DNA from 3 places in the Clostridium sp. BNL1100 genome. Region 2 is predicted to be linked to each of the others. Evidence: predicted binding sites of a transcription regulator. Region 2 holds the regulator's gene; each other region holds the start of a gene.
What was found. The regulator LexA, encoded in region 2, represses DNA repair genes until DNA is damaged. The targets are predictions, from matches to a motif close to CNAACANNTGTTNG.

Region 1: uvrA (excinuclease ABC subunit UvrA) is a predicted target of LexA. The motif match lies at 2,555-2,568, and genes of this name have one in related genera.
Region 3: dinB (DNA polymerase IV) is a predicted target of LexA. The motif match lies at 1,488-1,501, and genes of this name have one in related genera.

The regions. Positions count from the first base shown of each region.
Region 1 covers NC_016791.1:2,859,702-2,864,001, forward strand. Annotated here, with positions in the region: gene uvrA (excinuclease ABC subunit UvrA) at 1-2,452, opposite strand, end outside; TPP riboswitch at 2,659-2,771, shown strand; gene thiT (energy-coupled thiamine transporter ThiT) at 2,833-3,366, shown strand; partial or broken gene CLO1100_RS12195 (sporulation stage IV protein A) at 3,451-3,735, opposite strand; gene CLO1100_RS12200 (recombinase family protein) at 3,723-4,300, opposite strand, start outside.
Region 2 covers NC_016791.1:2,328,566-2,332,865, reverse strand. Annotated here, with positions in the region: gene miaA (tRNA (adenosine(37)-N6)-dimethylallyltransferase MiaA) at 1-891, shown strand, start outside; gene hfq (RNA chaperone Hfq) at 1,044-1,286, shown strand; gene lexA (transcriptional repressor LexA) at 1,381-2,028, opposite strand; gene CLO1100_RS09655 (LysM peptidoglycan-binding domain-containing protein) at 2,247-2,537, shown strand; gene CLO1100_RS09650 (hydrogenase 4 subunit B) at 2,693-4,300, shown strand, end outside.
Region 3 covers NC_016791.1:2,700,845-2,705,144, reverse strand. Annotated here, with positions in the region: gene CLO1100_RS11430 (hypothetical protein) at 1-190, opposite strand, end outside; gene dinB (DNA polymerase IV) at 200-1,441, opposite strand; gene CLO1100_RS21250 (S-layer homology domain-containing protein) at 1,790-4,300, shown strand, end outside.

The sequences.
Region 1 (4,300 bases), 530 kb from region 2:
ATCCTACATCATACAATGTTTGCAATTTTCTTTGTATTTTGGGGATATTCTTAAAGAATTCCAGTGCATCTTCTATAGTCATGTTAAGCACATCTGATATACTTTTACCTTTGTACTTAACCTCCAGAGTCTCCCGGTTATACCTTTTTCCCTTACAAACCTCACAAGGAACATATACGTCAGGAAGAAAATGCATTTCAATCTTTATAATTCCATCTCCACTGCAGGCTTCACACCTACCGCCTTTTATATTAAAGCTGAATCGTCCGTTTTTATATCCCTTCATCTTTGCTTCATTGGTGGAAGCATACACATCCCTTATAAGATCAAATACTCCTGTATAGGTTGCCGGATTTGATCTTGGAGTTCTTCCGATTGGTGATTGGTCAATATTTATAACCTTGTCAATATTTTTTAAACCTTTTATTGTTTCATGATTGCCCGGTTTGGCTTTGGCTCTGTATAACTGGTTTGCAAGGCTGTTATACAGTATTTCGTTAATTAATGTGCTTTTTCCGGACCCCGAAACACCTGTAACTGATGTCAATACCCCAAGTGGAATCTTGGCATTTATGTTTTTCAGATTATTCTGCTTTGCCCCTACAATTTCAAGCCATTTTCCATTTGGTTTTCTTCTGCCTTGGGGAACTTCTATCTTTTTGCGTCCGCTGAGATATTGTCCTGTTAGGGAATCCTCACATTTTAGTATTTCGTCCAGTGTTCCCTTAGCAACAACATGGCCGCCGTGGATTCCTGCTCCGGGGCCCATGTCAATGATATGGTCTGCTGCATGCATGGTATCTTCGTCATGTTCTACAACAATAAGCGTATTTCCAAGGTTCCTAAGTCTGTTTAAGGTTTTCAGGAGCTTTTCATTATCTCTTTGATGCAGTCCTATACTGGGCTCATCCAGAATATAAAGTACTCCCATCAAGCCAGAACCTATCTGAGTAGCAAGCCTTATTCTCTGTGCCTCTCCCCCGGATAAAGTACCAGCAGGTCTTGAAAGTGTAAGATAGTCCAGACCAACGTCAACGAGGAAGCCTATTCTGGCCGCAATCTCTTTCAAAATCTGGTTTGCTATCATCTTATCTCTTTCACTTAGCTCAATGTTGTCAAAGAATTCTTTTGTATCAGCCACAGACATATAAGATACTTCATGTATATTTTTACCTCCGACTGTAACCGCAAGACTTTCTGGTTTTAATCTTGCACCTTTACAATCCGGACACGGGTTGTTGCTCATAAACTGTTCATAATACTGCTTCATGCTTTCTGACTGGGTTTCATGGTAACGGCGTTCAATGGAATTGATAATTCCTTCGAATGTTGCCATATAAGATCCTTTACCATATTCTCTTTCGTAATCTACTTTTATTTTTTCGCCTTTTGTTCCGTAAAGTACTATATCTACTACTTCTCCGGGAAGCTTATTAAACGGTGTATCCAGTTCAAATTTGTAATGTTTTGCCAGGGCGTTGAATATCATCCTGGTATATGCATCCTCACTCTCAATATTCCAGCCTGTAACATTAATTGCACCATTCGTAAGTGACAATGATCTATCAGGTATGACAAGCTCAGGGTCTACCTTTAGAAGATTCCCTAATCCGGTACATGTCTGGCATGCTCCAAACGGATTGTTAAATGAAAACATCCTTGGTACAAGTTCTTCTATACTGATTCCGCAATCACTGCATGCAAAGTTCTGACTGAACAGTATCTCTTCTTTACCGATTACATCTACAATAACTATACCACCGCTTAAGCGAAGCACTGTTTCCAATGAATCAACAAGTCTTTTCTGTATATCTCCACGTACTACAAGTCTGTCAACAACTATTTCAATATTATGCTTTTTGTTTTTATCTAATTTAATCTCATCATTTATATCTACTATTTGCCCGTCGACACGCAGCCTAACAAAACCATCTTTTTTAGCATCCTCTATAAGCTTATGGTATTCCCCTTTTCTGCCTCTTACCACAGGAGCAAGCAACTGTATCCTGGTTCCTTCTTCAAAAGATATTATCTGGTCTACCATCTGGTCAACAGTTTGCTGTGCAATCTCCTTGCCACACTTCGGACAATGGGGAATTCCTATCCTCGAGTACAAAAGCCTGAGGTAATCGTGAATTTCTGTTACAGTTCCTACGGTAGACCTGGGGTTTCTGCTGGTTGTCTTTTGATCGATTGATATTGCCGGAGACAAACCGTCAATATAGTCTACGTCCGGCTTGTCCATCTGACCAAGAAACTGCCTTGCGTAAGATGAGAGTGATTCAACATACCTTCTCTGACCTTCAGCGTAAATTGTATCAAAGGCAAGAGAAGACTTACCTGAACCGCTCAACCCTGTTATAACAACAAATTTATCTCTTGGTATCTCAACATCTACATTTTTTAAGTTATGCTCACGTGCACCTTTTATAAAAATATTATCCCTTATCATTTAAAACACCTTTTTCATAAATGTTATATTTTAACTATATCGCTAATTATATCCTTAATATTTTCACCACTTTTATTATTATATCAAATTATAAGACAAATGCAAACATTTGTTCGTTGTTTGCCAATATTTTATAAAAACCTACGAGTAAATTTAAAGGTTGATAGTTGTTTAACTATCTGCTATAATCACTTTGGTTAAAAAATTGAATATTAACGGGGAGCTGGAAAATAATTCGGCTGAGATAAGTATGTTTTACTTAAAACCCATGTACCTGATCTGGATAATGCCAGCGTAGGAATTTTATTTTGTCATACTCTGCGCTTTCGATCAGGTATGGCATTTTTTATATTTCGTTGGGGAAAGGAATAGATACTATTATGGAAAAAATGTCTACCAGGATATTGGTGGAAGCAGGGGTTTTAATTGCTCTTGCACAGATTCTCAGTTTTATTAAATATGAAATGCCCTATGGAGGCTCTGTAACACTGGGAAGTATGGTGCCAATAATTATTTTTGCAATTCGTTGGGGTACAAAGCGCGGTATTCTTGTGGGACTTGTTTACGGTTTTCTACAATTTGCTCTTGGAACTAAATTTTCTTATCATCCCCTGGGTATATTTCTTGACTATATTTTTGCTTTCGGCTGCCTTGGCCTTGCCGGAATATTTAAAAAGAATTTATTTGCTATAATTTCAAGTACTGCTTTGGCAATGCTGGGCAGATTTGCGTTTCACTTTCTTTCCGGGATCATTCTTTGGTATACATATGCTCCCGAGGGAATGAACATTTTCCTTTATTCTCTTATTTATAACGGTCAGTACATGTTGCCGGAGTTTATAATAACATCTGTTATTTTGTGTGCTCTTTATAAACCGTTAGGAAAATATATTAACAGGCAGAGTCTTATTTAACCTGCTTGTATAAATGTTTATACGCCAAAAAAGATGATTCTTTATATTGAATCATCTTTTTTTGTTATTTATGTTTAATGTGAGCTACAGTATAATACATATCAATCCGCCGCTGCCCTCATTTATTATTTTCTGCAAGGTTTCCTGAAGTTTGAGCTGTGCGTCCTCCGGCATTCTGAAAAGCTTGTTCTGCAATCCCTCATTAACGAGTTCATGGAGAGACTTTCCGAATATGTTTGACTCCCATAATTTGCCGGTATCGTTTTCAAATTCTTTTAGCAAGTATGAAACCAACTCTTCAGATTGCTTTTCGGTTCCGACCAAAGGTGCTATTTCTGTTTCAATATCAGCCCTTATCATATGTATTGTGAGGAACAAACAGAAGTACTCTTTCGGTCCCGTAATATCTTATAATCAAAGGGTTTTGTCAATACTTTAAAGTATACTTTCAAATCTATTTCGTTTTTCTTGTCTGTCTTATATACTTCAATCTTTTCTAGTAATGACTCTATTAATTTATTATCCAGTCCATCATCATAATTAATTTCCTTCGCAATTATTTTTCGTAAGATTTCAACTGAATAACTTATTTCTTTGTTTTTCAATTCGTCCTCATCCAGTTCCTTTAACCTTATACTCAGTTTATCAATATCCTCATTGAACCTATTGTTTCTTCTTTCAAACTCGTCATCAGACAGTCTTCCGTTTATACTTAACTCCAAAAGCTTGTCTTTCATTTTAAGTATTTGGTCAATCTCCGTCTTAACCTTGGCAATATCTTCTTTTATCTTGGATTGAGCTCCAAGGTTTGAATACATCGTAACCATTTCATGTATAATTTCTGAACGGTTAACTATTATCTCATCATATGCTTTCTTTATTATCATATCCAACTCAGATGTATATATGGATGGAGAAGTACAACCCTCTTTAC
Region 2 (4,300 bases):
TCAGGAAAAACAAATTTATCAATTGAGCTTGCAAAAAGAATGAATGGAGAAATTATTTCTGCTGATTCCATGCAGATTTACAAATATATGGATATTGGAACTGCAAAACCAACCAAGGAAGAAATGCAGGGTATAAAACATTATCTTATTGATGAAGTACTTCCCAATGGGGACTTTAATGTTGTAAGGTTTAAGGAACTGGCCGAAAAATATATAGACATCATTCTTGAAAAGGGTAAGCAGCCAATTGTAGCAGGGGGCACAGGACTTTATACCAGTTCTTTGATAAACAATATTAACTTTAGTGAAAGTGAAAGCGACTGGGAACTTAGAGAAACTTTAAAAAAAGAGACAGAAGAATTAGGTCCTGAGCATCTCCATAAAAAGTTACAGGAAGTTGACCCGGATTCAGCTATGAATATTCACCCCAATAACATAAAAAGAGTAATAAGAGCTTTGGAAGTGTACTATCAGACACAAAAGCCTATTTCTTATCATAATGAGATATCAAGGAGTATACCTCCCAGATACCAATTTGTTCTTGTAGGTTTGAATATGGACAGGCAGGTTTTATATGAACGAATAAATAAAAGAGTGGACATTATGATACAAAATGGTCTTGTAGATGAAGTAAAAAGGCTTGTAGACCTTGGTTATGCCGATAGCATAATTTCCATGCAGGGCATTGGATATAAAGAAATACTGGAATTTTTGAGAAATAATATAACACTTGAGCAGGCAATCGAAAACATAAAACAGGGAACCAGAAGATATGCAAAAAGACAGATTACATGGTTTAAGAGAATTAACGGAATTAAATGGTTTAATATAGATAATTCTGGAAATAATATAAATGTAATAAATGAGATTTTTGAATACGTAAAAGGCTAAAAACCTTGGTAGAACTATATTCTTGTTGCATGAAATGGCATTATCTAGTAAAATAAAAAAGAGTGGTTTTAGTATATCAAATTTAAGTTAAGCCCGATTTTTGTGGGGATAGCTTATGGATAAATATATATATAACAAAGGAGTGAATTACTTTGGTAAAGAATACTATTAATTTGCAGGACATTTTTTTGAATCAGGTAAGAAAGGAACACATTGCTGTTACTATCTATCTTACAAATGGGTTTCAATTAAAGGGTATGGTTAAGGGGTTTGATAATTTCACTGTGGTTCTTGACAGTGACGGAAAGCAGCAGTTAGTATACAAGCATGCAATTTCCACTATAAGTCCAATGAAATCGGTGAATCTTATTTTTAATGAGCAGGGAAAAGAATAATACTACATATTAAAAATATGTAAATAATAAAACGCAAGAGGATCACAAAAATTTGTCCTTTTGCGTTTTTTATTTGTTATGTAAAGAATTATAGCTACATTCGTCTGAATACACCAATTACTTTTCCTAGAATTGACAAATCATCTTTTACAATAATTGGTTCCATACTGCTGTTCTGCGGTTGAAGCCTTATGTAGTCTTTTTCACGATAAAAGGTTTTACAAGTGGCCTCATCGCCAATCAAGGCTACAACAATGTCTCCATTATTGGCAGAAGACTGCTGTCTTACAAGTACAAAGTCCTTGTCAAGTATTCCTGCTTCTACCATACTCTCACCTTGAATTCTGAGCATAAATGCATCGCTGTTTTGTACGAAATCTACAGGGAGGGGAAAAGTATCCGTAATGTTTTCAACGGCAAGAATAGGCTGGCCTGCAGTAACTCTTCCCACAACCGGAACATCCACCATTTCACGGGACGTATAATACCCATCTTTACTGGTACGGCTTTCTTTAACCTGGTTTGTTTTATTTAAAATTTTGATTGCTCTTGGTTTAGTAGGATCCTTTTGAAGAAGTCCGCTATCAATAAGCTTTTGCAGATAGGAATGTACCGTAGAAGTTGACTTAAAACCTACCGCTGAACATATTTCCCTTACAGAAGGCGGATAACCATTTTCATGAACACATTTATAAACATAATCAAGAATTTCCTGTTGTTTGTTAGAATTCTTTTTTGCCATAAAGACCTCCCTGAGCTTATGCTCATATTTTTATGTAATAAAAGTCTTAATAGTCGTATTATCCAAAAAGTGCAGTTATTACTGCTATAGTATAACACATACAAACCAGGAAATCAAACTAATGTTCGGATGTTTTTCCAAAAACTATTGACAAAAGAACACACGTTCCTTAGAATATAAGTATAAAGAACGTATGTTTGCTATTGAGGAGGGTTAATATGGCAAGAAAAAAATATGTTTTAAAAAATAAGAAGAGATTTTTAAGTTTTTTGTTCTTTACTCTATTTATTACATTTACTTTGATTTATACAGTCACAGTGGCAGGTTTTACTGATAAACAATACATTACGGTTACGGTAGGAAAGGGTGATTCCTTATGGTCTATAGCCTCGAAGTACGGTGGTAATACTGATATCAGAAAGAAGATATATTTAATAAAAAAGATAAATCATATGAATTCAAGTGATTTAAGTGAGAACGTATCTCTACTGGTACCGGTCGACAAATAAATATATAATGAAATAATTTTTGATTTGATAAATAAAAAAATATCATTTTCAAACAAAGAATCGTGCTTATTTGACATTTAAAATTCATGGTAGTATTATATAACCTGTGTTTATTAAGTCTTTATAATAAGGGGTTCTTTGGAGGTTTGTGGTTCATGTCGTCAAATCAAATAGCAGTGTTCTTCATAGTAAGTGTAATTTTGTATATAACCGGAGCATTGACATCTCTAGCATCATTCTCAAGTTCAAAGTGGTCCAACAGATTGTCAAATACCTTTGCACTTTTAGCAAGTAGCTTAATTACATTCTTAATGATTTACAAGTTGATATATTCCAGAGACGTATCAATAAATATAAATTTTAATACAAATATTCCTTTTTTAACTATAAAATTTAATATTGATAATCTATCTGCATTTTTTATAATGATTATTTCAATAATAGCACTTATTGTTTCGTTATTCTCATATACATATATGTCCCACTACTTTTCCAAAAAAAATATATTTATTTTCGGTTGTTTGTACAACCTGTTTATTGTTTCAATGGTTCTTTTGGTCTCAAGCAGTAACCTGCTGCTTTTCTTGGTTTTTTGGGAGTTGATGTCTCTTGTTTCTTTTTTTCTCGTTATATTTGAGCATGAAAAAGAGGATGTTCAGAAAGCCGGCAGGATATACATTATAATGACTTATACCGGAACAGCTTGTATTACGGCAGCCTTTGTTTTGATTGCAGCGTATACAGGCAGTTTTAATTTTACATCAATTAATTTACAATCCATACCTCAAGGTGCTGCTAATATCATTTTTCTTCTATTATTAATTGGGTTTGGAACCAAAGCAGGTATTATTCCTGTTCATATCTGGTTGCCATATGCCCACCCGGTGGCTCCAAGCAATATATCAGCTTTGATGTCGGGAGTCATGATAAAGATGGCTGTTTATGGCCTTATAAGATTTATTTTTAACATTCTTCCTGTTGGAGATTTGTGGTGGGGAGTAGTAGTCCTTTGCACAGGTATTGCTTCAGCATTAATCGGAATTACATATTCTATCGCTTCTACCACAAATATTAAAAGGTTATTGGCATATTCCAGCATAGAAAATATGGGGATTATTTTGGCAGGTCTTGGAATAATGCTTATTGCAAGAGCTTCGGGTAATTATTTTCTGCTCTCGCTGTCCTTAATGGCAACACTTCTGCATACATTGAATCACGCAGTTTTCAAATCACTGCTTTTCATGGGTGCAGGTGCAGTTCAATATTCAGCGCATACCAAAAATATGGAGAAACTGGGCGGGTTAATAAAAAAAATGCCTATAGCCTCAGTGTTTATTTTCATAGGTTGCCTTTCTATTTCTGCAGTACCGCCCTTTAACGGCTTCATAAGCGAATATATGATTTTTAGGACGATTATTAGCAGTATCAGCCATTTTGCACCATCCCAAAGCTTCCTGCTGGTTGTAGTCCTAATGGTTGCTGCAGCTGCACTTGCTTTAACCGGGGCTTTGGTTGCATTCTGTTTTGTTAAATTTTTCGGTATTAGCTTTTTGGGAATGCCAAGAAGTAAAGAGGCTGAAAATGCCAGGGAACCGGGAAAGCCTATGCTTGTGGCACTTGCATCAGCAGCAGTGCTCTGTCTGTTGCTTGGTATTTTCCCCAATTATGCCATAAGACTTCTAGACAGTGTTGGCAGCCAATTGATTGATATAGAGATGTTAGCAACAGACTGGTCGCTATTGTCACCCCGGTATTACCCGGTG
Region 3 (4,300 bases), 370 kb from region 2:
ATACTTCTTTTCCCATAACCTTACAACGGTAGCGAATACCTTGCCCGCCTACTTTTAAGCTTGCCGCTTTTTTATGGTCATATACTTTGTCTATTATATATTTTGATCCATCTTCCCAAATAAAGGAAACAGGTATCAGCTCACCATTGGGAGAAAATGTTGCATTTAATTGTACAAAAACCTTCTTCATAATATCACCTTACCTAAAAAATGAAACGGGATGAATAATATTGTCTTCAACTGGGTTGGCGTTAAGAGCACTATCTTTAAGCAAAATTGCCCTTTGAACAGAGTAATGGCCAAACCTTTTACGAATAGTATCAATACTAAATTCCAGAGTTTCCAATTGTGGACGTTTATTATAATCCTCAAAAAAGGAAAGCTGGGTATGAGTATCCGCTGTAACCAAATCAGTTGAACGTATACCAAGAGAACGTATAGGCTTATGCCAATTCCAATTTGCATTAAAAATATCCATTGCTTTACGTGAAATTTCACCGGATATATAGCTGGGAACCGGGAGCTTTGCTTGTCGTTCAATTGATGCAAGCTCATTATCACGAATAGAAATCTGTATTGTAGAACCCTTTAAATTATGTTTTCTAAGCCTTTCCGCAACACTTTCAGCCAGCACAGTAAAAGTAAGTTTAACATCCTCTGTGTTTACAAGGTCTCTTGCGGTTGTCATGCTGTTTCCTATGCCTTTTATAGTTTCTTGGTAATCTGTTGCAGTTACTTCGGAATAGTCCATGCCATTAGCAAAATTCCAGAGAGTTTCTCCCCATTTTCCAAGATATCTTTTAGTGAAAGAAAGAGGCGTCCCTGCAAGGTCTCCGATAGTCATTATGCCGACCTGATTAAGTTTCCTACGGGTTGACCTGCCCACATAAAGCAATTCGCCAACATTTAATTTCCAAACCATTTCCTTAAAATTATTTTGATTAATAACAGTAGTAGCATTAGGCTTTTTTAAATCAGACCCAAGCTTTGCAAATATCTTATTAAAACTCACTCCTACTGAAGCAGTAACACCAAGCTCTGTTTTAATAAGTTCACGTATTTCATTTGCAATCTTTTCTCCATCTCCGAAGAGCTTGGTGCTTTCGGAAACGTCAATCCAGCATTCATCTATGCCAAAACTCTCAACAAGGTTGGAATATCTCGAATAAATTTCTCTGGCTTCCTTTGAAAATCTCAGGTATAAAGCATAATTGGGATTAACAACAACGAGATTGGGACACTTTTGTTTTGCTTGCCAGATAGCCTCGCCTGTTTTTATTCCAAACTTTTTCGCAATATAATTTTTAGCCAGGACAATTCCGTGACGCAAATCCTGGCTTCCGCATACTGCTAAAGGATAATCCCTATACTGTGGATTGTACAGACATTCAACAGAAGCGTAAAAATTATTCAGGTCACAGTGTAAAATTACTCTATCCATAAGGTCACTCCAGTCAGAACGTTTGTTCGTATAATCATTATAAATCCGAACAAATGTTCTTGTAAAGAGGTAAAATTGTGTATCTCTAAAATTGTTTTGCTTTTTGTACAAAATTATCATGATATTATGTAGACTATTAAAATATTCTATAATATAATATCATTCGTCGATGCAAATTATGTAAACTTATTACAAATATATGGCAATGATAATGTAATAAGTAATAAATCTACATAACCTTCCATTGAAGAAGTATATGGGAATTAAGTTGTACTCTAATGCATGTAATTAGGCAAGAGGGGCAACTGACAAGCTATGAAATATACACACCAAAAGGAGGACTATTACATGCACAATCGGAAAGCCAAATTTTTAAGCGTTGCATTATCAGCGGTTATGGCACTCTCAACCTTAGTTGTACCTTTTAATGCAAATGCAGCATCTGCTCCAGGTCAATATATTATAGGTGATGGAAGTGGAGGCGGAGGCGGAGGAGCCAGTGGCAGTAATTTTGCCGGGGGTGCCGGAGGTAACGGCGGAGGGGATAACGATACAATTAACGGGACCATAGGAAGTGACGTTATATTTGGAGATGGCAGCGGCGGTGGAGCCGGGTGCAGAAGCGTGGGCGGTTCAATCAACCCCAGAGGAGGAGTTGGTGGCGGTGGAGCTGACATAATCAATGGCGGAGACGGTGATGACGTCATATTTGGCGATGGTTTTAACGGACAGGACTATCTTGGGTGGTATCCCGGAAATGGAGGAATAGGAGGCGGAGGTGCCGGAGGTGCAGGCGGTATATTTGGACAGCCTCCTGCAGGTGGAATCGGCGGAATTGGCGGCGGAGGCGGCGGAGCCGGAGGAAGCGGAGCATGTATCCCCGGTGCAACTCTTATCACTGGAGTAGGTAATTCAGGAGGAATTCAAAGCGGTACAAACGGTGGAACCGGTGGGGCAAGTACAACATCTAATGAAAATGGGGTTCCTGGTGCCGGTGGTGCACCTTCTGTATACGCAGGAGGTGGTGGAGCAGGATTCGGAGGAGCCGCAGGAGGAGCAGGGGCCAATAATGCAAATGGACTAACCGGAGCAAACGGAGATACCAACCAACATACATATAATGACACTACAGGCAGTGTACGTGGTTATTTTACAGAATCAGTACTTAGGACACTTTTGTTAAACAATCCAACCTTTGGTGCCGGAAACGACACAATTAACGGAGGTGCAGGAAATAACAACCTCTTTGGTCTGGGTGGTCAGAATACATTTATAGTGGATTCAGCTGATAATGCGTCGAGAACTGTAATATGGGATTTAAAGTATGGTGATAAACTACTTTTGCAAAATGATGGCGTTTTAGTCTCTCAGGTTTTTTCAGAAAGTGTTTTAGAGGGGGCATCATATGGTGACTTTGATGGGGACGGTTTTGATGATGATACAAGAATTATGTTCAATTCAAATCCTATAGACCTTATAGATAACTTGTTGTCAAAAACTAACAACGTAGGAACAAATGGAGAAATATCTCCATCCAATTCAGCACCTGTTATTGATCTGAATAATAATATAAATGTTTATAATTTGGGAAGCGGATTCGATTGCTGGTTTGGCGCCGGAGCAGTTGTAAATGATCGTGATGGTGATCAGGACTGGGATGGCGGAAAAATGGAAGTAAAATTAGAATGGAATGCAACTGAGAACGACCAATTAGGGGTTTTTGAAAATTCAACATTAGCTCCCATAATAGCTTTCTCAGGTACTGATGTTACCGCAGCCGGGGTATCTATCGGAACAATGTCTGTACCTGCAGCTGCAGGTGCTAATACCGCAAAATATCTGGTATCAGGTAATACATTGTTTACTGTAACATTTAATAGTAACGCTACAAATGAATATGTTCGTAAACTGGTAAACCATTTACTTTTTAAATCAATCAATGCAGGAAACGGAAACCGTGTAGTATCAGTAAAACTTACAGATAAGCATGGGAACTCATCAATGGATACAGAGGTAATCGGAGCCAATGTTCCGGCAGCTGCACCTGTATTTCAAAGTGCCGCTACAGACACATCTGGTTCAAAAGTAATTGCGGTTTTTGATAAAACCATGATGGCAAGGCCTGATGGAAGACAAGGTCAGTTTACTGTAACTGTTGACGGGAGTCCGGCGGTAGTTACATCAATTGCCAACGCAGATTTTGATTCAACATTGGAGTTTACTCTTGCAACTCCTGTTGTAAACGGTCAGATTGTTAAGATATCCTATGCAACCGGAAGTATAATTTCCGCAGATACAGGAGTACTGGCAACATTTGGACTTCAGGATGTTGTAAATAATGTACCTGCTTTATACACCGTACCCGGTGTACCACAAACTGTTAAAGCAGTTGCGGGCAACGCACAGGCGACAGTCACTTTTAATGCTCCTGCATCTGACGGAGGAAGCCCTATTACAGGATATATCGTAACATCAACTCCGGGTAGTATTACAGCAACTGGAAATACAAATTCAATAATAGTTACAGGTCTTACCAATGGTACAACCTATACCTTTACCGTAAAGGCTGTAAATGCGGCTGGAGAGGGTAATGAGTCGGCACCATCTAATCAGGTAACACCTTCAGCACCTTCAAGCGGGGGTGGTGATTCAACAGGAACACCTTCAACACCTGCAACTCCAACACCGAGTGATACAGGGGTTGAGATATTAGTTAACGGTAAGGTTGAAACTGCTGCAACGGCAACAAAATCTGAACAAAATGGTAAATCAGTATTAACACTTACGGTTGATGATAAAAAAGTAGAACAGAAAATAGAACAAGAAGGTAACAATGCAGTTGTTACAATTCCTGTGAGA